Oleomonas cavernae: one gene and its partner. The protein of the gene in region 2 interacts with the protein of the main gene of each other region in a pairwise test. Links are inferred from orthologs where the notes say so. Each region holds a gene or a part of one and is shown on either strand. Other genes may lie near its edges.

What was found.
Region 1: the proteins of ligA (region 2) and leuS interact in binary tests that used the Escherichia coli proteins (3 or more experiments, as listed by UniProt). The link is inferred for Oleomonas cavernae from one-to-one orthologs.

What each region holds. Positions count from the first base shown.
Region 1 is NZ_QYUK01000011.1:4,143,605-4,158,754, forward strand. Bases 4,862-8,027 are described here. They hold leuS (leucine--tRNA ligase), read left to right. Parts: upstream 4,862-5,242; coding sequence 5,243-7,813; downstream 7,814-8,027. Other genes in these bases: lptE (LPS assembly lipoprotein LptE), read left to right, coding at 7,817-8,027. Also shown: D3874_RS23850 (porin), read right to left, coding at 439-1,530; D3874_RS23855 (sulfotransferase domain-containing protein), read right to left, coding at 1,784-2,608; D3874_RS23860 (porin), read right to left, coding at 2,715-3,803; D3874_RS23865 (DUF3576 domain-containing protein), read left to right, coding at 4,130-4,684; more of lptE, read left to right, coding at 8,028-8,332; holA (DNA polymerase III subunit delta), read left to right, coding at 8,354-9,391; D3874_RS23895 (dienelactone hydrolase family protein), read right to left, coding at 10,506-11,210; D3874_RS23900 (flavin-containing monooxygenase), read left to right, coding at 11,400-12,419; D3874_RS29655 (hypothetical protein), read left to right, coding at 12,536-12,898; D3874_RS31385 (DUF6438 domain-containing protein), read left to right, coding at 13,000-14,169.
Region 2 is NZ_QYUK01000011.1:442,751-457,659, reverse strand. What follows is about bases 7,423-10,347. They hold ligA (NAD-dependent DNA ligase LigA), read right to left. Parts: upstream 9,958-10,347; coding sequence 7,888-9,957; downstream 7,423-7,887. Other genes in these bases: recN (DNA repair protein RecN), read right to left, coding at 9,963-10,347; D3874_RS05630 (MarR family winged helix-turn-helix transcriptional regulator), read right to left, coding at 7,423-7,878. Outside these bases: D3874_RS28410 (hypothetical protein), read left to right, coding at 2,730-2,891; D3874_RS05650 (DinB family protein), read left to right, coding at 2,898-3,392; grxD (Grx4 family monothiol glutaredoxin), read left to right, coding at 3,545-3,883; D3874_RS05635 (putative nucleotide-diphospho-sugar transferase), read right to left, coding at 5,251-7,212; more of D3874_RS05630, read right to left, coding at 7,408-7,422; more of recN, read right to left, coding at 10,348-11,630; D3874_RS05615 (outer membrane protein assembly factor BamD), read right to left, coding at 11,666-12,502; D3874_RS05610 (autotransporter domain-containing protein), read right to left, coding at 12,649-14,607; lpxC (UDP-3-O-acyl-N-acetylglucosamine deacetylase), read right to left, coding at 14,777-14,909. UniProt on the Escherichia coli protein: DNA ligase that catalyzes the formation of phosphodiester linkages between 5'-phosphoryl and 3'-hydroxyl groups in double-stranded DNA using NAD as a coenzyme and as the energy source for the reaction.

The DNA of each region.
Region 1 (15,150 bases), 3.7 Mb from region 2 along the record:
CTCGCCGCGCGTGGCCAGGTGCCGGTCGAGGCAGTTGGCGGCGACATTCAACACGCCGTCGTGGAACCAGCGGATGTGGACGTCACCGGGGCCGAAGGACGTGTCCTTCACCGCGCCGGCCGAGAACGGCTTGATCCAGTCGAGGCGGCGGCCGACGTCGCCCCAGTAGCCGGCCGGATCCTCGACCGAGCGGCGGTAGTCACGGGCATAGCCGGCCGCATCGACGTGGGCACCGGCGGCAAACGCGGGAAGCACAGGGTACAGGGGTTCCGAACTCATGAGGCATCCTCCCGGTTGGCCTTTTGTGGGCCGGATTATGCGAAGCAGGCCCCGGCGGCGCAAGTTGACCGAAGGATGTAGACGGCGCGAAAGTTTTGGGCGCGGGCACAAAAAAAGGGGGCGGAAACCGCCCCCTTTTCCCGCAGGTTCCGTTCTGAATTAGAACGAGAGACCCGTGCCGAGGATGAACACGTCCGAGGTCGTGTCGTCGATCGTGTCGGTGGTCACAGCGGCCTCGCGGTCGTAGTGGATGTAGCCCAGCGACACGTCGAGGCCCGGGGCGACCTGATAGCCGCCGCCGGCCGACACGCCCCACATCGAACCATCGCTGGTCGGGGTGCCAAACAGGGTCGAGTAGTCTTCGTTGATGTAGCTGATGCCGACGGTCCACGGACCCTGGGCGTACTGGACGCCAGCGTCGAAGGATTCGGTATCCAGGAAGGTATCGTCCGAGTCGTACTGAGCGTACGACCCACCGACGGTCAGGGTGCCGACGCCGACGCCGAAGCCCACGTTGCCACCGAAGCCGAAGTAGGTCAGATCTTCCGGAGCCAACTCGGCTTCGTACCAGCTATAGGTAGCCGACAGGCCGAGGGTGACACCCGAGAACTCCTTGTTGAAGTTCAGGCCGACCGCGACGTTCGAACCGTAGGCCAGATCGTCGTCGAGGTTGAAGTCGCTGTCAGCGCCGACGCTGCCGGCGTTGTTGTTGTAGCTGATGTCCGGCGAGTAGGACACGCCGAGCTGGAAGCCACCCATACGCGGGGTGAAATAGATCAGCTTGGCAGAGTCATTGTCGACGAAATCGTAGGTCTGGGCGGTCGAACCACCCCAGGCGTAGTTCGGCGAGTTCACGCCGAGCAGGCCGAGCGCGTCAGGCGAGGGCGCCTGATAGTGCATCTGGTTGGCGACGTTGTCGTTGTAGCCGACTTCGAGACGACCGAAACCGCCCTGGAAGAACAGGTAGCTCTCGTCGATCTGGTTGCCGGTGGTGTTGCCTTCCAGCTCGATGCGCGCGCCATAGGTCAGGCCGTTGTCGGCAACGCCCTTGGCCTCGAAGCGGATTTCCGAATCCCAGCTCTTCACGGCCACGTTGCGCGCGTCCGTGACGCCGTTGTCGCCGGCAGCGATCAGGCCCTTGAAATAGCCGCTGACGGTCAGCTTCACGGGCTCGGCAGCCGCCTGGGCGGCACCGGCGGAAAGCAGAGCAGCGGTGGCAAGCGCCGTCGTGCCAAGTAGAATCTTCTTCATCATCCCCTCATTCGGTCAATGCAGCCGGGAGTGGCCCCCGGACGATCCGGATGTGGATCGCTACTGGGCGATAGAATTTCCATCCCACCCCCCGGGTCAAGCGAAAGGCGCCGCAGCGCAGCACTGGCCGCCGACATTGTGACGGCCCTGTGGCCGTGGGGTAACACATCGGAGAGCCGACTTGCTGCCGGAAACCGGCACCAAAGCCGCGCCGCGCCTGCCCGCGGACCGCAAAAACCGGGGAGAGTCGGGCCTAGAGGTAACCGAAACGGCGCATCTGCTCGCCGTGGTCGGCTTCGATCCGCGCCACCTGGGCCGGCGTCAGCGTCGCCTTCCACTGCCCCGACTTGCCGACGCGGAAAAACCGCTGCGAATGGCCGCTGCGCTCCTGGAAGCCGTGCTTGGCTTCCTGGTTCTGAACCACCTTGAACGAGGAAAACTTGATCGCCCGGTCGAGCCGGTCGCGCGGCGGCTTCAGCCCCAGGAAGCGGGCGATGCCGCCGAAGGTCTTGAACGGCGCTTGTTCCATGTCCTCGTAGCGCACAACGTGGAATTGCGGCAGCGGCTGCGCGGTCCAACTGATGACATGCTGGCTCCAGCTCGACACATGGGTGACCACATGCTTGACGTCGCCGCCGGCGATCGCCCGCGTATCCGCCATCTTGTCGATCATCTCGTCGATCGACAGGCCGAAGTGGTCGGCGCCCGAGATGGCGACGTCGCGCGGATCGCGCACGACATAGATCCCGCCGGCTGTCACCGCCTCGGAGATCAGCGGCGTGCCGTCGCGTTCGCCAAGCATCGAGTGGGTCTTGACGAAGACGGAATCGGGAAAGGCGCCGGTCATCGAGGCCTGCACGCGCGGCCGCAAGGCCGCGATTTCAGCCTCTGTCATGCCCTGGGTCGGCTTGCCGGCGACCTTGTCGTACCAGACGCGCATGGAATCCCCGACCGTGAAGCGGATCAACTGGTCCGGCGGCAGGGGGGCGGGCGGATTGATCAACAGGTGGTGCAGGAAGGTTCGCAGCCAGGTATTTCCCGATTTGGGAAAGGACGCGAGCCAGATCAGTTGGCCCAAACCCGGACCCTCCATCAAGCGACGACGGCACCTATATACGCGCGCCGCCCAAGAAAAAAGAGGGCGGAAACCGCCCTCTTCTTCTTGGTCGACGCTTTGTCGCAGATCAGAACGACAGGCCCGTGCCCAGGACGAAGACGTCCGCGCTGGCGTCGCCGTCCGCGGGGACCGTGGTCAGGGAGGCATCGCGGTCGTAGTGGATGTAGCCCGCCGACAGCTCGAGGCCCGGCGCCAGCGTATAGCCGCCGCCGACCGAAGCGCCCCACATCTCGTCGTCGCTGCTACGCCCGTAGTCCTGCCAGATGTAGTTGGCGCCGAGGCTCCACGGGCCCATGGCGTACTTGACGCCCACATCGTAGGCCTGGGTGTCGGCGAGGACGCCGCTGGCGAAGCGGTCGTTGTTCTCGGCGTAGGAGCCGCCGACGGTGAGGGTGCCTTCGCCGATGCCGAAGCCCAAGCTGGCGCCGAGGCCCCAGTAGCTCGCATCGTCGGGTGCCAGTTCCGCTTCGTACCAGCTGTAGGTTGCCGACAGGCCCACAGTGACTGTCGAGAGCTTCTGGTTGTAGTTCAAGCCGACCGAAGTGCCCTGGCCGTAGGCGGCGTCGTTGTCGAGCGTGAAGTCGGCATCGGAGCCGATGCTGGTGGCGTTGTTGTTATAGTTGACGTCCGGCGCATAGGAGACGCCGAGCTGGAAACCGGCGAGCCGCGGCGTGAAATAGATCAGCTTGGCGGCGTCGTTGTTGAACAGCGCATCCAGGGTCTGCGCGGTCGCGCCGCCCCAGGCGTAGTTCGGCGTGTTGAGGGCGAGCATGCCGAGCTTGTCGGGCGCCGGCGAGGTATTGAGCATCTGGTAGGCGACCGAGTCGTCGTAGCCGACCTCGATCTTGCCGAAGCCGCCTTCGAAGAACAGGAAGGCCTCATCGATCTGGTTGCCGGTGGTGTTGCCTTCCAGCTCGATGCGCGCACCGTAGGTCAAGCCGTTGTCGGCCACGCCCTTGGCCGTGAAGTGGACTTCGGAGTCCCAGCTCTTCACCGCGACGTTGCGGGCGTCGGTGACGCCGTTGTCGCCGAAAGCCACCAAGCCCTTGAAATAGCCGCTGATCTTCAGCGAGACCGGTTCCGCAGCAGCCTGCGCGCCGGCGGAGATCAAAACGGCGGTGGCAAGCGCCGTCGTGCCCAACAGAATCTTCTTCATAAAACCCCCTGAGGGATAAGTGTTATCCGGAATGGCCCCCGGACGATCCGACCTTGCGGTCGTTACCCGGGCATAGGGAGGCCCACGGCGCGCGGCGGGTCAAGCTGAATGCCCGATGGTGCGGCGCGTCACGAAGACAATGCGTGGCGGCTGTTGCATCAATGAAACAACTTGTGACCGCCCGTTAACGAAACCGAGAACTTGTTTTCTGGCATTCTAGCCCCGCCGCCGTCGCGGGCCGCCATTGCCTTGGCGGGCCGCATCCCTTATTCAAAGGCCTTCGCACAGGTGCGTCAGCCCGTGTGTCAAGGCGCGAGGAATCATTGATGATCGGTCTGCGTTTGCGTGCAGCGCTCGTTTTTCTATCGGTTGGGTTGGGTCTGGCGGGCTGCGAGAGCGCCGGTGAGCCGGTCCAGCAGTATCCCTCGCAGTCGACCTACAGCGGCCGCTCCATCCCCGCGCCCGACCCCAACGCCCCGCAAGGCGGCATTCTGGGGCCTGACGGCCTGACCCTGTTCGATGGCGGTAAGAACCGGGACGACGGGGCGACCAGCGGCATCGGCGTTAACGCCCTGCTGTGGCGCGCGTCGCTCGACACCCTGTCGTTCATGCCCCTGGCCTCGGCCGACCCCTTTGGCGGGGTCATCATCACCGACTGGTATTCCTCGCCCGATCGCCCGTCCGAGCGCATGAAGGCCACGGTCTACATCCTCGACCGGCGCCTGCGCGCCGATGGCCTGAAGGTCGCGCTGTTCCGCCAGCAGATCGGGCCGGAACGGCAGTGGCTGGACGTGCCGGTCTCGGCCGAGACCGTCGCCCAGCTCGAGAATGCCATCCTGACCCGCGCCCGCCAGCTTCGCGTCCAGAGCATCGGGCAGTAGCAGGCACCGCCTCACTCCCTCGCCCCGCTTGCGGGGAGAGGGCCGGGGTGAGGGGCCTCCAGGGCTGCGACGATCGCCGCCAGGACCCCTCGGGATTTTCCAGGACCTCGTTGTTCCAGAAGCGGAGGACACGCCAGCCCGCGCCCCGGAGCGCCACCGTTCGTCGCTCGTCTGCATCGCTCCCGGCATGTTGTCCGCCGTCGATCTCCACGATCAGCCGGGGCTGGTAAAGGCGAAATCGGCAAAATAGCCGGCCACCGGATGCTGCCGCCGCGCCCGCAAGGGCAACGGCGCCTCCCGCAGCAGCCGCCAGAGCAGCCGCTCCGCCTCGGTGGCGTCGCGGCGCAGGCGCCTGGCGCGAGCAATGGCTGGATCGGGCATGGATTTCTGCTTCCGCGTGTGTGATCCACACCCCCTCACCCTAGCCCTCTCCCCCGTCGGGGGCGAGGGAACTTGTTACTGGGCCGGGTGAGGGATGTCCGGCAATATTCCATTGTCAGCGTGGAAGCCCTCGCCCTATATCTCTGTCTCCCGCCAGAAAGCCGATAGTTCCCCCTGATGTCGAACGAGCGTTACAATCCCCGGTCGGCGGAAGTGAAGTGGCAGGCCGCCTGGGAGGCGGCCGATGCCTTCCGTGCGGGCGACGACAAGAGCAAGCCCAAGTATTACGTCCTGGAGATGTTCCCCTATCCGTCGGGGCGCATCCACATGGGCCATGTGCGCAACTACGCCATGGGCGACGTGGTGGCGCGCTACAAGCGGGCGCGGGGCTACAACGTGCTGCACCCCATGGGCTGGGACGCCTTCGGCATGCCGGCCGAAAACGCCGCGATGGAGCGCAAGGTTCACCCGGCGGACTGGACCTACAAGAACATCGATGCGATGCGCACCCAGCTCAAGTCCATGGGCCTGTCCCTAGACTGGAGCCGCGAGATCGCCACCTGCCACCCCGAGTATTACCGCCACGAGCAGAAGCTGTTCCTGGATTTCCTCAAGGCCGGCCTGGTCTATCGCAAGGAATCCTGGGTCAACTGGGACCCGGTGGACAATACCGTGCTGGCCAACGAGCAGGTCATCGACGGCCGCGGCTGGCGCTCGGGCGCGGTGGTCGAGCGGCGCAAGCTGTCGCAGTGGTTCCTGAAGATCACCGCCTTCGCCGACGAACTGAAAGAGGGCCTGGAGACCCTGGACCGCTGGCCGCCCAAGGTGCGCCTGATGCAGGAGAACTGGATCGGCAAGTCGGAAGGCGCCAACCTGAGCTTCAAGTTCAAGGGCGGCGCGCCGGCGGATTCGGTCGAGGTCTATACCACCAGGCCCGATACCCTGTTCGGCGCGGCTTTCGTCGCCATCGCCGCCGACCACCCGGTGGCCGCCGCCCTGGCCAAGGCCGACCCGGTGCTGACCAAGTTCATCGAGGAATGCCGCAAGGGCGGCACCTCGCAGGAAGAGATCGAGCGCGCCGAGAAGCTGGGCTTCGACACCGGCCTGGAAGTGCAGCACCCGTTCCTGCCCGAAGAGACCCTGCCGGTCTACGTCGCCAATTTCGTGCTGATGGAATACGGCACCGGCGCCATCTTCGGCTGCCCGGCCCATGACCAGCGCGACCTGGACTTCGCCCGCAAATACGGCCTGGAGGTCACCCCCGTGGTGCTGCCGCCCGGCGCCGACCCGGCGACCTTCGATGTCGAGACCGAGGCCTATACCGGCGACGGCACGATCTATCATTCGGACTTCCTGAACGGGCTGGGCGTCGTCGAGGCCAAGAGCGCCGCGATCGCCAGGATCGAGGAACTCCAGGCCGGCAAGGGCACCACCACCTACCGCCTGCGCGACTGGGGCGTCTCGCGCCAGCGCTATTGGGGCGCGCCGATCCCGGTCATCCATTGTGCCACCTGCGACATCGTGCCGGTGCCGGCAGACCAGTTGCCGGTCACCCTGCCCGACGACGTGACCTTCGACGTGCCGGGCAATCCGCTGGACCGCCATCCGACCTGGAAGCACGTGACCTGCCCGCAATGCGGCGGCGAGGCCCGGCGCGAGACCGACACCTTCGACACCTTCATCGATTCGTCGTGGTATTTCGCGCGCTTCTGCTCGCCGCGCAGCGATGCACCCTTCGATCGTGACGCGGTCGATTACTGGCTGCCGGTCGACCAGTACATCGGTGGCATCGAGCATGCGATCCTGCACCTGCTCTATTCCCGCTTCTTCGTCCGCGCCCTGCAGGTGACCGGGCACTTGGGGATCGCCGAGCCCTTCGCCGGCCTGTTCACCCAGGGCATGGTCAACCACGAGACCTACAAGTCGGCCGATGGCGAGTGGCTGACCCCGGCCGAGGTCGGCAAGAGCGAGAGCGGTGCCCTGGTGCGTCTGGCGACCGGCGAAGCGGTGACTTCGGGCCGGGTCGAGAAGATGTCGAAGTCGAAGAAGAATGTCGTCGACCCCGACGACATCATCGACCGCTACGGCGCCGACACCGCCCGCTGGTTCATGCTGTCCGACAGCCCGCCCGAGCGCGACCTGGAATGGACCGAGGGCGGCATCGAAGGCGCCTGGCGCTTCACCCAGCGCCTGTGGCGCATGGTGACCGAGGCGATGGGCCGCCTGGGCCCCGTCGGCGATAGCGCCTACGGGCCCGAGGATGCGCCCCTGCGCCGCGCCACCCACAAGACCATCGTCGGCGTCACCGCCGACATCGAGGCCTTCCACTTCAACAAGGCCGTCGCCCGCCTCTACGAGTTCGCCAACGCGGCCCAGGATGCCGCCCTGGGCAAGACCGGCGCCAGCCCCGCCGCCACCCGCGAGGCGCTGGAGACCATCGTCCAGCTGGTCGCGCCGATGATGCCGCACCTGGCCGAGGAATTGTGGTCCCTGCTGGGCGCCAAGACCCTGCTGACGGCCACCCCCTGGCCGGTCGCCGACCCCGCCCTGTCGGCGGACGACGAGATCACCATCGCGGTCCAGGTCCAGGGCAAGCTGCGCGGCACCCTGCTGGTGCCGGCCGCGACCGACCGCGAGACACTGGAGAAGCTGGCCCTCGACCTCGACCCGGTGCAGAAAGCGATTGACGGGCGCCCGGTGCGCAAGGTCATCGTGGTGCCCGGTCGCATCGTCAACCTGGTGGTTTGAGTCATGGCAGTTGCCCGCATCGCCGCCGTCCTCGTCCTTGGCCTCGGCCTTGGCCTGTCCGCCTGCGGCTTTCGGCCGATGTACGGCAGCGAGTCGACCTCCGCCGAGGCGGAGGCCCTGCTGGGCAGCGTCGCCATCGCCCCGATCGGCGACGACCGGATTTCCCAGGTCCTGCGCAACGACCTGATCGACCGGATTTCGGCCGGCCGCTCGGCCAGCAACCCGCGTTACCGCCTGGATGTGAAGCTCGAGCGCAGCGAACTGGGCGGCCTGGTCCAGACCGACGCCTCGATCACCCGCTATGTCGTCACCCTGCGCGGCAATTTCCGCCTGGTCGATGTCGCGACTGGCAACTCGGTGATGACCGAGGCCGCGCGCACCACCGCCGCCTACAACGTGCCGGAATCCGAATATGCCGCGATCTCGGCCCAGTCGGACGCCTATAACCGGGCTTCCGGCGCCCTGGCCGACGAGATCCGCGCCCGCGTGGCCAGCTTCCTCGAAACCCACCGGAGCTGAGGCGCGCGTGCGGCCTGCGCCATGAAGCTGACCGGCCCGTCGATCGAGCGCTTCCTGGCCAGACCGGACCCGGCGGTGCGCCTGGCCCTGGTCTTCGGGCCCGACGGCGGGCTGGTGCGCGAGCGGGCAACCGCCATCGCCCGCGCCGTGGTGCCCGACCTCAACGATCCCTTCCGCGTTGCCGAGCTGACCGGGGCATCCCTGGACGAGGATCCGGCGCGCCTGGCCGACGAAGCGGCCGCCATTTCCATGATCGGCGGGCGCCGGGTGATCCGCCTGCGCGATTTGAGCGACAAGCACGCCAAGGCGATCGCCGGCTTCCTCGACGATCCCGCCGGCGATGCCATGATCGTCGCCGAGGCCGGCGACCTGCCGGGCAAGCGCAGTGCCCTGCGCACCGCCGTCGAGGAGGCCGCCAATGGCGCCGCCATCGCCTGCTACGCCGACGATTCCGCGAGCCTCGACGACCTGATCGACGCGGTCCTGCGCAAGGCCAGGCTGGACATCGACCCGGGCGCCCAGTCCTGGCTGATCGAGCGGCTGGGTGCCGACCGGGCCTTGTCGCGCGGCGAGCTCGACAAGCTGGTGCTCTACATGGGCGAGGGGGCGAAGCGGGTAACGCTGGAGGATGTCCGCGCGGCCGTGGGCGACGCTTCCGATATCGGCATCGACGACGTGGTCGAGGCTGCCTTGAGCGGCGACATGCCGCGTCTCGAACGCAGCCTGGAGCGGTGCCGCCAGGCGGGCGAGAATGCGGTCGTGATCCTGCGCAGCGTCAGCCGCCAGGTGCTGCAACTGCAATTGGCGCGCAGCCTGGTCGACAGCGGCACCCCGGCCGAGCGGGCCCTGATGCAGCTTCGCCCGCCGGTCCGCTTTCCCCGCGACCGCGCCTTCAAGGCCCAGCTCAACCGCTGGAGCGGGCGGCACCTGAACGATGCCGTCGACCTGCTGATCGAGGCCGAGCTCGACTGCAAGACCACCGGCAACCCGACCGACGCCCTGACCGCCCGCGCCCTGATGCGGATCGCCGGCGTCGCCGCCCGCGCCGGCCGGCGATAGCCTCTGACTCCCTCGCCCCGCAAGCGGGGAGAGGGTTGGGGTGAGGGGTTGCTGGAGCCACGACGATTGCCCGACACCCCCTCACCCTAGCCCTCTCCCCCGCTGGGGGCGAGGGAACTCAGGGCAGAAGCACCGTCGAGCCCACCGTCTGCCGGGCTTCCAACTGCCGGTGTGCCTCGGCCGCTTCGGCCAGGGCATAGCGCTGGCGGACGTTGGTCTTGATAATGCCGCGGCCGACCAGGTCGAACAGTTCGGCCGCCGCCGTTGCCCGTTCCGCCTTGTCGGCGATGTAGTGGTACAGGGTCGGGCGGGTCAGGAACAGCGAGCCCTTGGCCGACAGGATGCCGGGATTGAAGGCCGGCACGGCGCCGCTGGCATTGCCGAAGCTGACCATCAGGCCGCGTGGGCTGAGGCTGTCGAGCGAGCCTTCCCAGGTATCCTTGCCGACACCGTCATAGACCACCGGCACGCCCTTGCCCCAGTCAGCTCGCGCACCCGGGCCGCCACATCCTGCTGGCGGTAGAGGATCACCTCGGCCGCGCCATGGGCCCGGGCCAGGGCCGCCTTTTCCGGGCTGCCGGCGGTGCCGATCAGGCGTACCCCTAAGTGCCGCGCCCACTGGCAGGCGATCAGGCCGACCCCGCCGGCGGCGGCATGGAACAGCACGGTCTCGCCCGCCTTCACGGCATAGGTGCGACGCAGCAGATACCACGCGGTCAGGCCCTGGAGCATGATCGAGGCCGCCTGCTCGTCCTCGACCGTGTCGGGGATCTTGAACAGCATCTCGGCCGGGAAGTTGCGCCAGGTGGCATAGGCGCCGATCGGCGCCGTGCAATAGGCCACCCGGTCGCCGACCGCGACACCCTCGACGCCCGGGCCGACCATCTTCACCACGCCGGCCGCCTCCAGCCCGATGCCCGACGGCAGGGGCACGGGATAGAGGCCAGTGCGGTGATAGGTATCGATGTAATTGACCCCGACCGCGGTCTGGCGCAGGCGCACCTCGCCGAAGCCGGGATCGGGCAGGTCGACCGGCTCCAGCCGCAGGACATCGGGCCCGCCGGGGGCGTGGAAGCGGATCGCCTGGCTGTTCACCATCATGCGCCGCCTCGCCTCAGGCCAGATGGGTCTTGAAGAAGTCGAGGGTGCGGCTGTTGGCCAGTTTCGCCGCTGCCGCGTCGTAGTGCTCGCCGCCTTCGCGGGCGAAGGCATGGTCCTGGCCGGCATAGTTGTGGAGGGTGACCAGCGGGTTGGCGCCCAGCGCCGCCGCCACCTTGGCCTGCGCTTCGGGCGGCACGAAGGCATCCTTCTCGGCGACGTGCAGCATCAAGGGCTTGCTGATGCCGCCGGCCACGTCCAGCGCATCGTTGATGCCGACGCCGTAATAGCCGACCGAGGCATCGATCACCGTCTGGGCCGCGGTGCGATAGGCCATGTGGCCGCCCAGGCAATAGCCGACGGCACCCACCTTGCCGGTGCAGCCGGGCAGCGTCGCCGCCACGGCGCGGGTCGTCTCGATATCGGCGATGCCATGGGCGCGGTCGAAGGCCGAGAACAGCGAGAAGGCCTTGTCCCATTCTGCCTTGGACTTGTCGGTGATGTCGATACCGGGCTCGATACGCCAGAACAGGTCGGGGCAGACGGCGATGTAGCCTTCGCCGGCCAGCCAGTCGCAGATATCGCGCATCACCTGGTTGACGCCGAAAATCTCCTGGATGACGACGATCGCCGGCGCGGGCGCCGCCCCGGCGGGACGGGCCACATAGGCCGAGAAACTGCCGCCGTCGTTGGCGCCGATGGTGATGGTCGAACCGGTCATGGGCTTTGGCCTCCCTGTCTCTAGGGGGTGGATGCTAGCGGCAAGAAATGGCGTTGTCATGGCATAGCGGCCAGGAAGCCGGATCACCCGATTGATCTCGATCAAGGCGGCGGGGCGCCTTGTCGATAAAAGTTGACGCAGGCGTCATTTTCGGCACCATCAACAAAAACAACGGGAGGAAGAACAATCATGGCGGCGACAGCACTGGCGCGGGAGACCGAGCCCCAACCGGCCGAGCATTTCGACGTGGTGATCGTGGGGGCGGGGATCTCCGGCGTGGGCGGGGCCTATCACCTGACGACGCAATGCCCGGGTACCCGCTTCGTCGTATTGGAAGCCCTGGAGAGTTTCGGCGGCACCTGGCAGATGCATCGCTATCCCGGCATCCGTTCGGACAGCGACCTCTATACCTTCGGCTATCGCTTCAAGCCCTGGACCGGCACGCCCATCGCCACGGGACAGGAAATCCTGGCCTATATGGGCGAGGTGATCGCCGACAACGACCTGGCGCGGCACATCCGCTACCAGCGTAAGATCACCCGGGCCACCTGGTCCAGCGCCGACAACCTGTGGACCCTGGAGGTTACCGCCGGCGACACGGGCGAAACCTCCCTTATCACCACCGGCTTCCTGTGGATGTGCCAGGGCTATTACCGCCACGCCCAGGGCTATACGCCCGAGTGGCCGGGCATGGAGACCTACCAGGGGCGGATCGTGCACCCGCAGACCTGGCCGGAAGACCTGGACTACAAGGACAAGAATGTCCTCGTCATCGGCTCGGGCGCGACCGCGGCGACCCTGGTACCCGCCATCGCCGGCGATTGCCGGCATGTCACGCTGCTGCAGCGCTCGCCCACCTATTTCATCCCGGCGCGCAACGCCAACGACCTGGCCGACACGCTGCGCCAGCTCGAGGTCGACGAGGCCTGGATCCACGAGATCACCCGGCGCAAGATCCTCCAGGAGCAGGCGGAGTTCACCCGGCGCTCGTTCGAGGAGCCCGAGGCGGTGACCAAGGAACTGCTCGACGCCGCCCGCCTGTTCCTGGACGAGGACGACGTGGTCAAGCATTTCACGCCGCGCTACCGCCCCTGGCGCCAGCGTATCGCCTTCATCCCGACGGCGACCTGTTCCAGGGCATCCGTGCCGGCAAGGCCTCGGTCGTCACCGACGAGATCGAGCGCTTTACCGCCAAGGGCATCCTGCTGAAATCGGGCCTCGAGCTGGAGGCCGACATCATCGTCACCGCCACCGGCTTCAACCTCAACGTCCTGGGCGACATCGCCTTCACCGTCGACGGCAAGCCGCTGAACTTTGCCGACACGGTGACCTATCGCGGCATGATGTTCACCGGCATGCCCAACCTGGTCTGGGTCTTCGGCTATTTCCGCGCCAGTTGGACCCTGCGGGCCGACCTGATCGGCGATTTCGTCTGCCGCCTGCTCAACCACATGAAGGCCAAGGGGGCCAGTCGCGTGGAGGTGGCGCTGCGGCCGCAGGACCGCGACATGCCGCTGCTGCCCTGGATCGACCCGGAGAATTTCAACCCCGGCTACCTGATGCGCGGCATGCACCTGCTGCCCAAGCGGGGCGACAAGCCCGAATGGCAGCACACCCAGGACTATTGGGCCGAGCGAAAGGAGCTGCCCGCGATCGACCTCGACGACGAGGCCTTCGTCTACGCCTGAGCGGCCGCTCTCGCCGGCGATAGCGGGCGTCGACAGGCGCCCGCCGCGCGGATACCATCGCGACGGGACAGGCGGGCAGCATACAATTTCAAGAGGCGTCCATGACCGGCGCATACCGCGCGATTTCGTGGCCCATCCTGGCCCTGCTCGCCAGCGCCGCCCTGGCCGGGTGCAGCTCCTCGCCCCGTACCGAGGTCGCCGCGACCGGCGGCATCGCGGCAATCACCGCCGGGGGCCAGCCCACCATCCCGCGCGACGAGGTCGATGCCCACCGGGAGGGGCCCGATCCCTTCATCTTCATCCGGGACGCGACCCAGGACGACCTGTTCGAGAGCATCTCGCTGACCGTCGCCGTCGACGCCCGGGGCCAGGTGACCGAGGCCAAGGTGATCGGCGGCAAGACCAACTACTACGCGGCGGCCGAGGAGGCCGTGCGCCGCACCCGCTACAAGCCCTTCCTGCGCGAGGGCAAGGCGGTGCCCGCCGTCTTCGTCGACTATGTCCAGGTCCTGCCGCGGGAGCGCCCGCCGGCGCGCACCCTGCCCATGCCGGCGGGCAGCCCCGCCACGGCCCAGGTGACGATGACACGCACCGCGTGCTATGGCACCTGCCCGGTCTACAAGGTCACGCTGGAGGGCAGCGGCCACGTCACCTGGCAGGGCCAATCCCATGTCGCGATCCCCGGCGCCGTGATCTACCAGGTGCCGCCGCAGGACGTCTCTGGCCTGGTCGAGCGGTTCGGCCAGGCCGGCTTCTTCTCGCTCGACGACAGCTACCGCGCGCAGATCACCGACGGCCCGACCACCACGCTCACCCTCAGCCTCGGCGGCAAGACCAAGTCGGTGAAGGATTACATCGGTTACGCCGTGGGCATGCCGATGAGTGTCGAGCAGTTGGAGAAGGCGGTCGACCAGGCCGCCATGACCGAGCTGTGGATCAAGGGCACGCCCGAGACCATCCCGGCGCTGAAGCGCGCCGGCTGGCGCTTCGAATCCCCCGACGCCGCCCAGATGCTCGCCTGCGGCATCCAGCGCATGCCCGAGAGATTGATCGCCGACCTGCTCGCCGCCGGCGTCGGCCCCAACGGCGCCTGCGACGGCATCAGCACCTTGGCCCTGGCCGCCGAAGCCAGCCGCCGCGACACCGTGAAAGCCCTGATCATCGCCGGCGCCGACGTCCACGTGAAAGACCCCGGCGGCCGAACGATTGCCCAGATCGCCCAGGAACAGAAATGGCGCGATGTGAGCGAGCTGGTTGCAAAGCAGCGGTAGGGAAAAATGACCGCCCGGTTGCTTGTCTTTGTGTTGCTTGCCCTCCCGATGTTCTTGACCGGTTGCGGTACGCCGGAGCCGGCAGCCTCCCTGTCGCCGGCGGCGCCCCAGGGGCGCAAGACGGACTTTCCCGAGAACGACCTGGCTTCGACCGAGATCACCCTGCGACGCGGTAGTTGCTACGGCCCCTGCCCGATCTATGGCGTAACGATACGCGGCACGGGCGACGTGACCTGGAGCGGTTATCGCTATGTCGCCTTTGCAGGGACCCTCGACTATCGCGTGGCCCCGAAGAGGTCGCCGCCTTGGTCGAACGGTTCAGGGCCGCGGGCTTCTTCTCGCTCGCAGACAAGTACGAAGCAACCGTAACGGACAGTCCGACCTACGAGGTATCCATCAAGATCGGCGATGCCGTGAAAACAGTAACCGACTATATCGGCCAATCGGTCGGCATGCCGGCAACGGTAACGGCGATCGAAGTCGCGATTGACCGCGCAGCAAAGGTGGAGCGGTGGATCAGCGGCACCGACGAGACCATGCCCATGCTGCGCGCCGCCAACTGGGATTTCCGCTCCAGGCAGGCCGCGGATGTGCTGGCCTGCAGCGCCACTGGTGCCCCCGGATGGTTGGTATCGGAAATGCTGGCGGCAGGTGTCCCCACCAATGGCACCTGCGATGACCACAGCGCTGTCGAAAATGCTGCGTATGCCGCCCGTGCCGGGGCATTCAAGGTCCTTGTCGAGGCGGGGGGCGCAGAAGGCGCCAGCCAGAGATCGAGAAATAACTTTCTGATATCCGGCATCATGTGGTGCGAGCCCGATCTGGTAGCCGCCGCGCTTACATTGAAGCCTGATCTTGAAGTGTCGAGCGAGCCTGACTTCATTCCGCCGCTGGGCCTGGCGCTGGGAGCTTGCGAAGCTCGAGAATCTGATGGCCGGGACAAGACTATCCGAATCCTGCGTCTGCTCATCGCGGCGGGTA
Region 2 (14,909 bases):
CCGAGGCGAGCGGTACGGCAGTGTTGCCGGGTTTGAACGCCCCTGTGGAGATTGTGCGTGATTCGCACGCCATCCCGCACATTCTTTCTGCCAACCGCCACGATGCCTTCTTCGCCCTGGGCTATGCCCACGCCCAGGACCGGCTGTTTCAGATGGAGTTATTCCGCCGCTTCGGCCGCGGGCGCTTGAGCGAAATCGCCGGCAGCCAGGCCGTCGATGCCGACATCTATGCCCGCACCATCGGCGCGGCGCGGGCCGCCGAGGCCGATTACGCCGCCGCCTCGCCCGAATTGAAGGCCGTGCTGGCGGCCTATGCCGACGGGGTCAATGCCTGGCTCGCCACCCGCGACCGGCCGCTGGCACCGGAATTCACCCTGCTGCTGTTCGAGCCGGAGCCCTGGCAGCCGAGCGACAGCCTGGTCCTGGGCAAGCTGCTGGGCCTGATGCTGACCGGCAACTGGTTCGGCGAGGCGCAACGGACCCGGATGGCCGAACACCTGGACGGCGAGACCCTGGAATTCTTCACCCCGCCGGTGGGCGGCGGGCCGGCCGCCGACGGCAGCGGCACCCTGCCCGATTTCGCCCAGGCCGACGGCCCCGGCCAGGCGGGGGCTCGCGCGGCCATCGCACGGGTGCTGGCCTTCGCCGCGCCGGGGCAGGACCTGGTGGGGCCTGGCGCCTCCAACGCCTGGGCCGTGGCCGGCAACCGAACGGCCACGGGCAAGCCGATCCTGGCCAACGATCCGCACCTGGGGCTGATGGCGCCGGGCCTGTGGCATCTGGCCCATCTCTCGGCGCCCGGCCTCGAGGTGGTGGGTGCCACCCTGCCCGGCATTCCTATGCCCATCCTGGGCCACAACAGCCACGTCGCCTGGGGCCTGACCACCACCGGCGGCGATGCCGCGGATCTGTTCGTCGAGACGGTGGACCCGGCCGATGCCACGCGCTACCTGACCCCGACGGCCCGCGACCCTTCGTCACCCGGCAAGAGACCATCGAGGTCCGCTTCGGGATACCGGTCACGGTCACCCTGCGCGAGACCCGCCATGGCCCGGTGGTATCCGATGTCCTGGCCGGTGACCTGCCGCGAGCCGCCGGGACGGTGATCGCCCTGTCCCACGAAGCCCTGACGCCCGGCGACCGCACCGCCGAGGCGATGCTGGGCTTCGTCGACGCCCAGGACGCCGACCAGTTCCTGGCCGCAGCCCGCAATTTCCACAACCCGCAGCAGAACCTGACCTATGCCGACCGGGCGGGGAACATTGGCATGATCGCGGCCGGGCGCATCCCGGTGCGCAAATCGGGCGACGGCCGCATGCCCGCCGACGGTGCCAGCGGTGCCGGCGACTGGGTCGGCGAAGTCCCCTTCGACGGCCTGCCGCAATTCCGCAACCCGCCCAGCGGCTTCGTCTTCAACGCCAACAACGCGGTAACCTCACCCGCCTCGCCCTGGTTCATCGGCAAGGAATACGACGTGCCCTACCGGGCCCAGCGCCTCCACGACCTGCTGGCCGCCAGGACCGGCTACACCTTGGACGACGCCGCAAGCGCCCAAGGCGACACGCTGTCGCCCTTCTCGGTCGAATTCATGGCCACGCTGATCGAGCAGCACGGCGAGATGAAAGGCGGGCGTATCGGCCAGGCCCTGGATCTGCTGGCCAAATGGGATCGCCATATGGCGGGCGACCGGCCCGAACCCTTGATCGCCATGGCCTGGGCCCGCGCCTTGAACCGCCGGCTGTTCGCCGACGACCTGGGCGACGACTATCGCGGCTGGGCCGGCCTGCGCCCCATCCAGTTGCGCGCCGTCCTCGGCGGCCAGGCGCAATGGTGCGACGATCGCTCGACCACGCCGGCGGTCGAGACCTGTCGCGACCAGATCCGTGCCGCCCTGAGCGAGGCGCTGGACGAACTCGCCGCCCAGCAAGGCGACGACATGACAGGCTGGCGCTGGAACCGCGCGCATATCGCCCTGATGCGCCATCCGATCCTGCGCTATGTGCCCGGCATGGCCGCGCTCACCTCGATCGAGCCGCCGACCGCGGGCGGCGAGGATACCCTGCTGCGCGGGGCGATGCGCCTGGGCGCCGGCGAGGCCCCCTTCGCCAATGTCCATGCCGCCGGCTTTCGCGCGATCTACGATCTCGACGACCTCGACCGCTCGCGCTTCAGCATTTCGACGGGACAATCGGGCAATCCCTACTCGCCGCACTGGGACGACCTGTCAGGCCCCTGGGCGAGGGGCGAATACCTGACGATCCCGACCGATCGCGCGGCGATTGCGGGGCGCGCCGCCGGCCGTCTGTCGTTGCAGCCCGCCAGCCATCAGTGACAGCGATCACAGCATTCCAACGGCGCGACAATTAAGGTAAATGATGTCGACGCTTGGACAGGATCGCTGCTTTGATGGATCTTGAACACGCCATGGCGTGGGTCGGCTTTCGCCGGCGATCAATCTCGTTTGCCGCCGTTGCTGCGTCATGTGCCGCCGCTACGCTGGCAAGCGGTGTCGCCGCCGCCGAAAACCTCGACGCGATTGCCGTGGAAAACGGCAACCTGGTCGGGCAGGTGAACGGCCGGACGCTCAACGCCCGCGACCTGGCCGGCACCAGCTTCAGCGACGGCGCGCTGATCTATTCGATCGTGGATGTGGCCAGCGACCCCTTCCTGCCGGGGTCTGGCGCTATCGCATCACCTGGAAGGCCCAGGATGCCCGCGACTGGAATGCCATGTGTCGCAATTCCCGCGGCACCACGGGCTGGGCCTATGTCGCGCCGTCGGCGGACGATGGCCCGCGCTTCGTGTGCGAAGATACCGACCTTGCCCTGTGTTTCGCCGGGGCCAACGGCTTGACCGCGCAGAAGGCGATCAGCCGCTGCCTGGGCGACTGAGCGACCATGAAAGCCCATTTCGACATGTTCGCCCGCTACAACGCCTGGGCCAACGGCCGGCTCTACGAGGCGGCGGCGAGCCTGACCGATGCCCAGTACCGGGCCGATCGCGGCGCCGCGTTCAAGTCCCTGCACGGCACGCTCAACCACCTGCTGGTCGCCGACCGGATCTGGCTCAAGCGCTTCACCGGCGAGGGCGAGGCACCGGACCAGTTGGATGCGATCCTGTTCGACCATCTGGCCGACCTGGCCGTGGCCCGCGCGGCCGAGGATCGCCGCCTCATCGCCTTTGTCGACAGCCTGGACGAGACGCGCCTGGCCGGCACCATCCGCTATCGCCGGGTCTCGGGCCCTGAGGAATTCGTGCAGCTCCTGCCCCTCGCCCTGGCCCATCTGTTCAACCACCAGACCCATCATCGCGGCCAGGCCCACGCCATCTTGACCGGCTTGACCGGCGAGGCCCCGCCGCTGGACCTGCTCTATTTCCAGCGCCTGCACTGACCTCCCTGCACTGACCACCGCGCATGGCCGCCCCACGGGGCTGCGACGGTCGCGCGCTTGCGGGCGGGCTGGCGGCGCATTACCTTTCTGTGATCGGTTTCTGGGCGATCTGCCCCGGCCTCCCCCATGCCGGCGGATCACGGAGTGATGATATGAGCGATGAAGTCTTCGAGCGGATCCGCCGCGACGTCGAGGAAAACCCGGTTGTCCTGTTCATGAAGGGCACGCCGATCTTCCCGCAGTGCGGCTTCTCGGCCGCCGTGGTGCAGGTGTTGAGCCGGCTGGGCGTGAAGTTCAAGGGCTTCGACGTCCTGTCGGACCCCTCGCTGCGCGACGGCATCAAGCGCTTTTCCGACTGGCCGACGATCCCCCAGCTTTACGTGAAGGGCGAATTCATCGGCGGCTGCGATATCGTCCGCGAGATGTACCAGACCGGCGAGTTGCAGACCCTGCTGGCTGAAAAAGGCATCGCCTACAACGAAGCGGCCTGAACTGGTCCTGCCGACGGGCGCTCCCCTCCTCACCCCGGCCCTCTCCTCTCGAGAGGAGAGGGAGAACAGAGCCCTCTCCTCCTGGGAGGAGAGGGTTGGGTGAGGAGGGAAACACCGGCGGCCGGTGGTTTGCGGCAGCTCAGTTCTTGCCGGGCAACAGGCCTTGAACTTGGCGATGATGCCGATCATCACCTCGTCGGCGCCGCCGCCGATCGAGCTCAGGCGGCTGTCGCGATAGCGGCGCGAGACCTGCGTCTCATCCATGAAGCCCATGCCGCCCCAATACTGCAGGCAGGCATCGTTCACCTCGCGGACCAGGCGGGCACCCTTCAGCTTGGCCATTGAGGCAAGCACCGTGCAATCGCCGCCCGCGACATGGGTGGCGACCGCGTTCCAGGTCAGGGCGCGCAGGGCCTCGACCTCGGTCATCAACTCGATCAGGCGATAGTGGACCACCTGATTGTCCAGGATCGACTTGCCGAAGGCCTTGCGGTTGCGGGTGTATTCGATCGTCTCCTCGAGCGTGCGTTCGCAGCCGCCGATGGCGCCCAGCGCGGCGTATAGCCGTTCCTCCTGGAACTGCATCATCTGGTAGACGAAGCCCATGCCCGGCTCGCCGATGACGTTACGCTTGGGCACCCGTACCTCGTCGAAGAACAACTCGGCGGTGTCGGAGGCGTGCATGCCCATCTTCTTGAGCTTACGCGCGACGGTCACGCCCTTGGCCCGCTTGCCGTTTTCTTTCAGGGGCACGCAGATCAGCGACTTGTTGCGGTGGCGGTCGCCCTCGCCCGTGTTGGCCAGCATGCACATCCAGTCGGCCTGGGTGCCGCTGGTGATCCACATCTTGGAGCCGGTGATGATCAGGTCGTCGCCGTCGGGCACCGCCTTGGTGCGGATCGCCGCCACGTCGGACCCGGCATGAGGCTCGGAGACGCCGATGCAGGCGACGTAATCGCCGGCGATCGACGGCGCCAGGAATTCCTGGCGCAACTCGTCCGAACCGAAGCGGGCCAGCGCCGGCGTCGCCATGTCGGTCTGCACGCCGATGGCCATGGCGACACCGCCGGAGTTGATCCGGCTCAGTTCCTGCGACATCACCGCGCTGTAGGAATAGTCGAGGCCCAAGCCGCCATAGGCCTCCGGCTTGGCGATGCCCAGTAGCCCGAGGTCGCCCATCTTCTTGAAGACTTCATGCGCCGGAAAAATCGTCTCCGCTTCCCAGGCGTCGACATGCGGGTTTATCTCCGCCTCGATGAAGCGACGCACGGTGCGGCGCAGTTCCTCGTGCTGGGGCGTCAGTTCCATCAGGCGCTTCCTCGGGCTTTTAGTTCGTGGCACGAACTATTGGCGAGACTCCCGGGGTGTCAAGCCTGCAGCAAGGCCAATGCCGGATGGGTGCCGGCCGACCGGCCCAGATCTCCCTCGACCGGGACGTAGCCGCCGAAGGGGATGCCGGTGTTTTCCAGGCTGAATACCTTGGCCGACCCCTGCCGCATGGTCGCAACGAAGACCGCATAGAGAATGTTCTGGTCGATCCACCAGTTCGAACCGCGATTGTCGGCAAAGCGTGCCATGGCTTCCGAGGTATGGTTGGCCAGCACATCGAGAAACGATTTGGCCTGCGTGTTCGCCTTCAGGTAAACGCAGCCGGCGTTGAGCATGCGCCAAGGCTCGAACTTGGGATACCGGTACAGGAGGCGCTTGCGGGAGACCGACCAGCGCGCCCGCACCGCGTCGAAGAATCGGACGCCCACATCACCGGCCTCGATCCAGCGCGGCACGTATCGCGCCGGATCGTCGCGAAAGACGATGTCGATATCGGTCAGTATCAAGGGCCGCTTGAACAGCCGCATGAATTCCGCGGCGCGCAGGAAGCGGGCAGTGGCATAGTAATACGGCTTGGAGACTGCGGGGGTCTCGGTCGAGATGGAGAAGGCGCCGCCGGCCTCCCCCAGGGCAACCAGGGTGTTCTCGACATTGCCAAGATCGCCCAGCACGTGAAAGTGAATGGGCATCCGGGGCGCCAATGCCCACAGGCTGGTGGCATAGGGCACGGCATAGCGGCGGAAATAGATCGGATCGGCACTGGTTACAGCCACCGGCCCGTCGCCGTCCGCCTCGTCGGCGAATTTGAGCTCGAACTTGCAGGCGTCGGCCGAAAACGGGCTGTTGTCGATGCCGAAATCCCGCAGTTTCACCCGGTCGGGCGAAATGAAGGTCGAATGGCCCGACCCGGTCAGGCCCTGCCTGGTGTCGCGCTCCTCGGCCGTCATGAAGAGTTGTTCGGCACGGTCGTGCTCGTTGCGAACGACGGCGATCTGGCCGCGCACGACGAAGGCGCGTGGGGTATCGATGCCCGACCAAGCCTCCTCCAGCCGGCCGAGCAGATCCTCCCGCAAATCGGCTTGCTGCCAGAAGCCCTGCAGGCAGGTGGCGCAGCGCGCGATCTTCAGGCGCAGGTCTTCGGTCACCTCGGCGTCCTGCGCGCGCCCTTTGGTGAAGGCCGCGTTGAAGAGCGCGTCGGTGATCAGCCGCTTCGTTTCCTCGGCGCCGTCGTAGACATCGCTCCAGATCGTCTCCTCGCCGATCAGCGGCACCAGTCGGCTCAGCCTGGGGCGGCCGAAGATCGAGGCCTTGGCGATATAGGTCTGCGTCACCTGGGCCATGGTCCCGGTGCGCAGATCGGCGGGCCGCAGGCCCTTTGCCGTCTCCCGCGTGAAATAGGCGTGCAGGATCGCATTGCCGAGCAGCCAGGTCTCGCTCAGCGGCTTGGCCCGCAAGGACCACCACTTGGCTTGGCGCTTGCGGTTCAGGCGCCCCGCGATGCTTTCGTAGAGGCTGCCGTGGGGGTCGGAGATGAATTGCTCGATGGCGAGCTTGAGGGCCTCCATCGCCGCTTCGTCGCCAAAGGGGCCCTTGGCCTGCGCATCGAGAAAATTGATCGTATGGTCGCGCCCCATGCCGAGCTTCATGAAGCCGACGCGCAGGCGCATTTCCTCGAGCGACTTGGAGACCACCGGCAGGTTCGCCTGCACGACGCCCAGCAATTGCTGCTTGACCGCGGCGCGCTGGCTGCGTTCGCCGGCGCGCAGGATCGTTTCGAAGATGTTCAGCAGGCGGGCGAGATAGACCAGTTTCTTCTTTGCCGCCTTGACGCGCTTGCGCCGGGGCTTGCGCGGCAGCTTGGCCAGCAGGTCGTTGAACACGGCGATGGCATCGTCATTCTGCCCCAGGGCGACCAGAAGCGATGCCTCGCATTCCTTCACCTTGGCAATCTTGGGATGCTCGTCGCCCAATTTGGCGGCCTCGGCCCTGATGCTGTCCAAGCATTCGAGAAGCCTTGCTGCCTTGTTGTTCCGGCGGGAATGCTGGGAGAGAGCGAATTGGGCGTCGGCAATTGCCTTCTGATAAGTCGTCATGCCAGTCCCCGTTCGCCCAACGCCGACAGTCGTGCCTTCCGCGTCCCGCCCAACCAAAGCCCAGAAGGCGATAGCGGCGGCGGCGCGTCAAGAGACCGCCGATCAATCACGCTCGTCGCCGATCAGATTGCCCACTGATTCGACTGACGCGCGGTCGCGCATGGCATCGATCAGATAGGCCAGTTCGGTGGTAGCCTCCAGGATGCGGTCGGCGTCGCCCCCTGACAGCACGCCTTGCAGGTGCCGCGCCAGGGCCGTCTCGAAGGCGGCATGGCGGTCGAGGCCCAGGTCGGTCAGGCGCAGGCGGATGCTGCGCGCATCGTCGGGATCGGCCTCGCGGGTGATCAGGCCGCGCTTTTCCATCTCGACGATCAGGGCCGACGCGGTCGGCTTGCCGATCGCCGCCTCGAAGGCCAGTTCCCCCGCCCGCTTGGGCCCCCGCTTGAGGAACAGCAGGAAGCGGTACTGCGGCACGGTGATTTCCGCCTCGCGGGCGACCAGCTCGAAATCCCGAAACAGCACGACCACCGCCCGGGCGAGCAGAATGGCGCGGCGGTCGATCTCACCCGTCATGAAAACCTCTCAGCCGCCGATCAGGCTCAGCCACTCGTCCTCGGTCATGACCTGCACGCCGAATTCGGTCGCCTTGGCCAGCTTGGACCCGGCGCCCGGGCCGGCAACCACGATATCGGTCTTCTTGGAGACCGAGCCCGAAACCTTGGCGCCCAGGGATTCGGCGCGGGCCTTGGCCTCGTCGCGCGTCATGCGTTCCAGGGTGCCGGTGAAGACGACGGTCTTGCCGGCGACCGGGCTGTCGGCGGCGCGCGCCTCGGGCGGCTGGACATCGAGCAGCCCGACCAGGTCGCGCAAGGTATCGGCATTGTGCGGCTCGGCCAGGAACTGGTCGAAGGCCTCGACCACGATCGGCCCCAGGCCGTCGACGGTGAGCAACTCCGCCATCGCCTCGGCCCGGCGTTCGTCGGTGGTCAGGCAGGCCTCGGCCAGGGTTTCGACCGAGCCGAAATGGCGGGCGATCAGGCTGGCGTTGCGCTCGCCGACATGGCGCATGCCCAGGGCGAAGAGCAGGCGGGCCAGCGGCACCTTGCGCCGCTGCTCGATCGCCTCGAACAGTTTCCTGGCCGATTGCGCGCCCCAGCCGTCGCGATTGCGCAAGGGCGTCAACGATTGCCGGTCGCGCTCCTCCAGGCGGAAGATATCGCCGGGGCCGTGGACCAGGCCCCAGTCCCACAGTGCCTTCACCTGCTTCTCGCCCAGGCCCTCGATGTCGAAGGCCTGGCGGCTGACGAAATGGCGCAACCGCTCGACCGCCTGGGCCTCGCAGGTCAGGCCGCCGGTGCAGCGCCGCACCACCTCGCCCTCCTCGCGCGTCGCGGTCGAGCCGCACACCGGGCAATGATCGGGGAAGACGAAGGGCATGGCGTCGGCCGGGCGCTTGTCCAGCACCACGGCGACGATCTGGGGGATGACGTCGCCCGCCCGCTGGACCACCACCGTGTCGCCGACGCGCACATCCTTGCGCGCGATCTCGTCCTCGTTGTGCAGGGTGGCGTTGGTCACCACCACGCCGCCCACGGTCACCGCCTGCAAGCGCGCGACCGGGGTCAGGGAACCGGTGCGGCCGACCTGGATGTCGATGCCCTGGAGCAGGGTCGTGGCCTGTTCGGCCGCGAACTTGTGGGCGACGGCCCAGCGCGGCGCCCGGCTGACCAGCCCTAAGCGGTCCTGCCAATCCAGCCGGTCGATCTTGTAGACGACACCGTCGATGTCGTAGGGGATCTGCGCCCGTTCGGCTTCGAGGCCGGCGAAGACCGCGAGCGTCTCGTCGAGGTCGCGGGCCAGGCAGGCACGGGGGTTGAGTGGCAGGCCGAAGGCGCCGAGCCAGGCCATCGCCTCGCCCTGCGTGGTCGGCATGCTTCCGGTTACCTCGCCCCAGCCGTGGAGGAAGAAGCGCAAGGGCCTTGCGGCGGTGATCGCCGCATCGAGCTGGCGCAGCGAGCCTGCGGCGCTGTTGCGCGGATTGGCAAAGATCTTCTCGCCCGCCGCGACCTGGCGCTCGTTCAGGGCCAGGAAATCCGTGCGCGTCATATAGACCTCGCCGCGCACTTCCAAGACGTCGGGCGCCTTGCCCGTCAGGCGCTCGGGGATCTGCGCGATGGTGCGGACATTGGCGGTTACATTCTCGCCCACCCGGCCGTCGCCGCGTGTCGCCCCCAGGACCAGGCGGCCCTTTTCATAGCGCAGGGCCAGCGAGAGGCCGTCGATCTTGGGTTCGGCGTAGAGTGCGACCTGCTCGCCCTCGGGCAGGTTCAAGAACCGCCGGACGGAAGTGACGAAGGCCCCCACGTCGTCGGGCGTGAAAACTTTCTCCAGGCTCAGCATCGGCCGGGAATGCACGACCTTCTCGAACTTGGCCGCGGCCTGGCCCGCCACGGTCGCCGTCGGGCTGCCCTCCTTCAGGGCGGGAAAGCGCGCCTCGATCGCCTGAATCCGCGCCAGCAGGGCATCGTAGTCGGCGTCCGAGACGGTGGGCGCGTCTTCTTCGTAATAGCGCCGGTCGTGCTCGACGATTTCGGCAGCGAGACGGGCATGCTCCTGCGTCGCTGCCGGCAGATCCAGCGCTTCGACCGGGATCGTCGTCATCGTGCAGCTCTCAGCAAGGCATCCGCCGCGGCCCTGGCCGCCGGGGTGATCTCGGCGCCGGCCAGCATGCGCGCGATCTCCTCGCGCCGGGCCTTGGGCTCGAGCGTGACCACATCGGTCCGGGTCGAGGCCGCATCCGATTCCTTGGCGATGCGGAAGTGATGACGGCCCCGCGCCGCGACCTGGGGGCTGTGAGTAACGACCAGTACCTGGGCATCGGTCGCCAGGCGGGACAGACGATCGCCCACCGCATCGGCGACGGCGCCGCCAATGCCGCGGTCGACCTCATCGAACACCAGGGTGGGGGCCGTCCCGGCGCCGGCCAGCACGACCTTCAGGGCCAGGATGAAGCGTGCCAGCTCGCCGCCGGAGGCGATCTTGATCAGGGGGCCGAACGGGGCACCGGGATTGGTCGCCACCTCGAAGGTGACGCGGTCGGCCCCCTCCGGCCCCCACTGGCCGTCATTCAAGGGATCGACCCTGGTGCGGAACTTGGCCTTGCCCAGCTTGAGCGCGTCGAGCTCCGCATTCACCCCGTCGTCGAGCCGCGCCGCCGCCAGCGTGCGCGAGGCCGACAGGGCGGCGCAGGCGGACCGCAATTGGCCCAGGGCCTGCGCATGGGCCGTCTTCAGGGCGGTGACACGGCCTTCGCCGGCATCGAGCGCGGCAATCCGCCCCTCCAGCTCCACCGCAAGGCCGGCCAGGGCATCGGGCTGGACCTGATGCTTGCGGGCGGCGGCGCGCAGGGCGAACAGCCGCTCCTCGGTCGCTTCCAGGCGCCGTTCGTCATAGGCAATGGTGGCGCGCGCCTGGGCCAGGGCGGAAACCGCTTCCTCGGCCTCCAGCGCGGCGCGGTCCAGCGCGTGCAGGACCGTGTCGAGCACCCCGCCCAACTTGGCGCCGGTGCGCTCCAGCCGGCGCTGGGCACCGCGCAGCCGTGCCTCCACGCCGCCGTCGGCCGCCAGCAGGCCGGCCACCTCGTCCAGTTCGCCCGCCGCGCGCTCGCCCTCGTGCATGGTGTGGCGTTCGGCCGCCAGGCGCTGTTCCTCACCCGCTTGCGGCGCCAGGACGCGCAGTTCGGCGACCACATGGCGCAGGTATTCCTCGTCGCGGCGGGCGTTCGTCAACACCGCCTCCGCCTGCGCCAGGGCGGCGGCGCTGGCACCGAAGGCCGTGTGGGCGGTCCTGGCGGCGTCCAGCAAAGCGTCATGGCCGGCAAAGGCATCGAGCAGGGAACGGTGGCCGGCGGGATTGAGCAGGCCGCGGTCGTCGTGCTGGCCATGGGCCTCGATCAGCAGGGCGCCGATCTGGGCCAGCAGGCCGACGCTGGCCGGCTGGTCGTCGACGAAGGCCCGGCTGCGCCCGTCCTTGGTCACGATCCGGCGCAGCACCAGCGTGTCGCCCGATTGCCAGCCCTGATCGTCGAGCAGGGCCGCGACGGCATGGGCCGGCGGCAGGGCGAATTCGGCGGTGACCACGGCCTGATCGGCCCCTGTCCGCACCAGACCGGAATCGGCCCGGGCCCCCAGGGCCAACCCCAGCGAGTCGAGCAGGATCGACTTGCCGGCACCGGTCTCGCCGGTCAGCACGGTGAGGCCGGCGGCGAAATCGAGATCGAGCCGCTCGATCAGCACCACGTCACGGATGGCGAGCCTGAGCAGCATGGGCTATCGGCGGGCCTGTCCTGCCCGCCGCCTAATCAAAACAGGGTGTCGAGGGTCGAGTCGAAGGCACGGGTGATCCAGGACCGGTCGTCGCGCAGCGGCCGAAGCTCGGCCTCCGTCAGCAGGGCATAGCTGTCCTGGTACCAGGTGCTGCCCGGATAATTGTAGCCGAGCACCGCGCCGGCCGCCTGGGCCTCGCGGGCGAGGCCCAGCGCCAGATAGGTTTCGACCAGGCGGTGCAGCGCCTCGGGCACATGGGTCGTGGTCTGATACTTCTCGATCACCGTGCGGTAGCGGTTGATGGCGGCCAGGTATTGCTTCTTCTTCTGGTAGTAGCGGCCGACTTCCATCTCCTTGCCCGCCAGGTGGTCGCGGGTGAGGTCCAGCTTCAGGCGGGCATCGCGGGCATAGTCGGTGTCGGGGAAGCGGCGCACCACCTCGCTCAGGGACTGCAGGGCCAGTTCGGTATTCTTCTGGTCGCGGCCGACATCGACGATCTGCTCGTAATAGCACAGCGCTACGAGGTAGTAGGCGTAGGCGGCATCCTTGTTGCCGGGGTGCAGCGAGATGAAGCGCTGCGCCGTATCGATGGCGTCAGGGTACTTCTCCGCCTCGTAATAGGCGAAGGCCGCCATCAACTGGGCCTTGGTCGCCCAGATCGAATAGGGGTGCTGGCGCTCGACCTCGAGGAAGAGGTCGGCGGCCGTATTGTATTTTTCGCGGGCAAGGGCGTCGGCCGCTTCGTTGTAGAGCGGTTCGACCGGCTTTTCCACATAGGGCTCGGGCTCACTATTGGAGGAGCAGGCGCCTAGGGCAATGACGGCGGCCAGGGCAGCAAAGCGTAGGCGCGCAAGAAAACCAATGGGCGACACGTCGGTCACTGCCTCCGGCGATCGAACTTTAAAGAATCGGGCAAACGGCCGATCGCGGCGCTTACCCTCGAAACGGCGCCACGCTACACCAGCCATCGCAAGACGCCAACCTTCTCGGAAACGATCGGCTGGGGGCCGCGCCGCATTCAATTCAACGGCAGGCGGACGGCCACGGTGAAGAGCTGGTCGTTGCCGTCGTCGCCGAAGCGGCCGTCATAGGCGATCCGGGCCGTGGTGCCGGGCTTCAACTGGTCGAAGGCGAAGGACAGGGCCAGCCCCACCAGCACGGCATCGGGCGTACCGAAATCGCTCTGGACGAATTGCTCGCTGCCGTTGGGGAAGACCCCCAGCACTTCACGCCCGCCATCCTCGAACTCATGTTCCCAGCCCAGCGACAGCCGCACGGTGCTGGCGCCAAACCCCGGCAGGTCGACCGGCCGTTCCGCCGCGACGCCGATCTGCGAGCGCAGCGAGTCGACCTCCTGCTCGGCCACCCGAAAATCGAACAGCACCGAGCCTTCCTCCTGAAAGGCATCGACCGTGGTGCGGGCATAGACCAGGGCCAGGCGTGGGATCAGCTTCAGATCGTCGAGGATAAGGTCGAGCGTCGCCGCGAGGGCGGCGAACAGGGTGTCGCCGTCCGGGCTGCCGGTCGCGACCGGCCGTTGGGGAAAGCCGGTGGCCCGCGCCACGTCGCGATACTGGTTGAAGGCATAGCCGGCCTGGGCAGCCAGGCCGAGGCGGCCCAGCCTCCAGCCGCCGTAAGCGGTGAGCCCGTAGGCGTAGAGGTCGCTCTCCCCGCCCACGCCGCCATATTCCGCCGACAGGCCCGAGAACGAGGCGGCAAGGCCCAGGGTCGCCCGATTGTCGAAGCTACGATCGATGCCGGCGACGAGATGGGCGCCGGTATAATTGAAATCCTGGGCCACGGGGTTGTCGCTGCGGCTGCCAAAGCCGAAGCCTACCTGCAGCCACAGGTCCAGGCCGTCGGCACCGGTCGAACCGGCCGCCGTCCCTGCCGCCGCCTGGCCGACGCTCGCGCCGGCCAGCGACCGCTCGAGACGCGCGGTGATCTCGCTTTGCGGCCCGAGTGCCGCCAGGCGTCCCATCTCGGGCAGTTGGGCGAACTGGCGCGGCCCCTGATAGCCCGAGGCGATGGTCGCATAGTAGAGGTTGGCGATCGCCTCGTGCCCGGTGCGGGTGGGATGCACGCTGTCGTAGTACAGGCGGTCGTCGGGGCAGGCATCGAGATAGAGACCATCGGCGAAACAGGGGGTGAAATTGTCGCTGAAGCCGTAACGTCCAGGATCGCGCCTGATTTCCGCCAGGCCGCCGTCGAAATCGACGACATAGACCTTCGAGCCCGGGTGTTCGCGCTGGAAACGGTTGGAACGTTCGACGATCTCGGCGGAGTATTCGTGGCCGAAATCGCTGTCGCCGCCATAGGCGAAAATGGCGAAATCGCGGGCGCCGGCATCGTAGAGCCGCGCCATCATCTGTTCCTGGTTCTGTGCCGGAACGGCGGGGTCGCGCTGGTGATAGGCGTAATAGTCGTTATAGGCCGGCCCGATCATGTAGAGCCGGTCTGACGGCGTGGTCGGATTTTCGGCCAGGTACTCGTCGACCTGGGTCGACATGCTGTGCTGGCCGGGCACGAGTTGGAAGACCAGGGCGACCGGTACCAGCGTGGGATCCTCGCCCAGTTCGGGAACCTCGGTCACGATGGTCTCGACCAGGGCGGCCAGCTTGTCGGCGCTCGGCGCGGCCAGGAAATCCTCGATCGCGGCCAGATTGTTGTCGTTGGCCACCGGCAGGGTCAGGGCATAGGGGCCGGTGGCGGCCCCGCCCCAGGCGAAATTGGTTTCCGGCTCGTAGGGGTAGCCGAGCTTGCCCGGCAGGATCTCGGCGTAGGTGATGCCGTTCGAGAAGCGGCCCTCGTAGTATTTCGACGAGTCGAAGGCCTCCATGCCGGTATAGCGGTTGAGGCCCAGGCTGAGGCTGTCGAGCGCGCCCTGGGTCTTGCCGACATCGGCGTCGGACGCTGAAAAGATGATCTGGCCGGCATATTGCTGCGCCTGGACCAGGGCGATGGTGGTTGCCGACAAGGTCCCGACCAAAACCCCCAAGCCGATCCATGTGCGGACGCGCTTTTCCCCCACCACAGGCCCCTCCCCCGGTCGCCTTTGCGGCGATCATTGGTTAAAGGGTGCGGCGCAGGGTTGTCAGGGGCAATGGTGGACGCTGCCGTTTTGGGGACAGCAGCGCCGCAGACAATCAGACGGCGGGGGACGCGACCACCGAGTCAGGCCAGGCGGCCGCGGCGCCGCCTTCGATCTCTTCGACCGCCGCGACATAGGTCCAGGCGGTACGATCGGCGAACAGGGCGTGCAGCAGCCGGTTGTTCAGG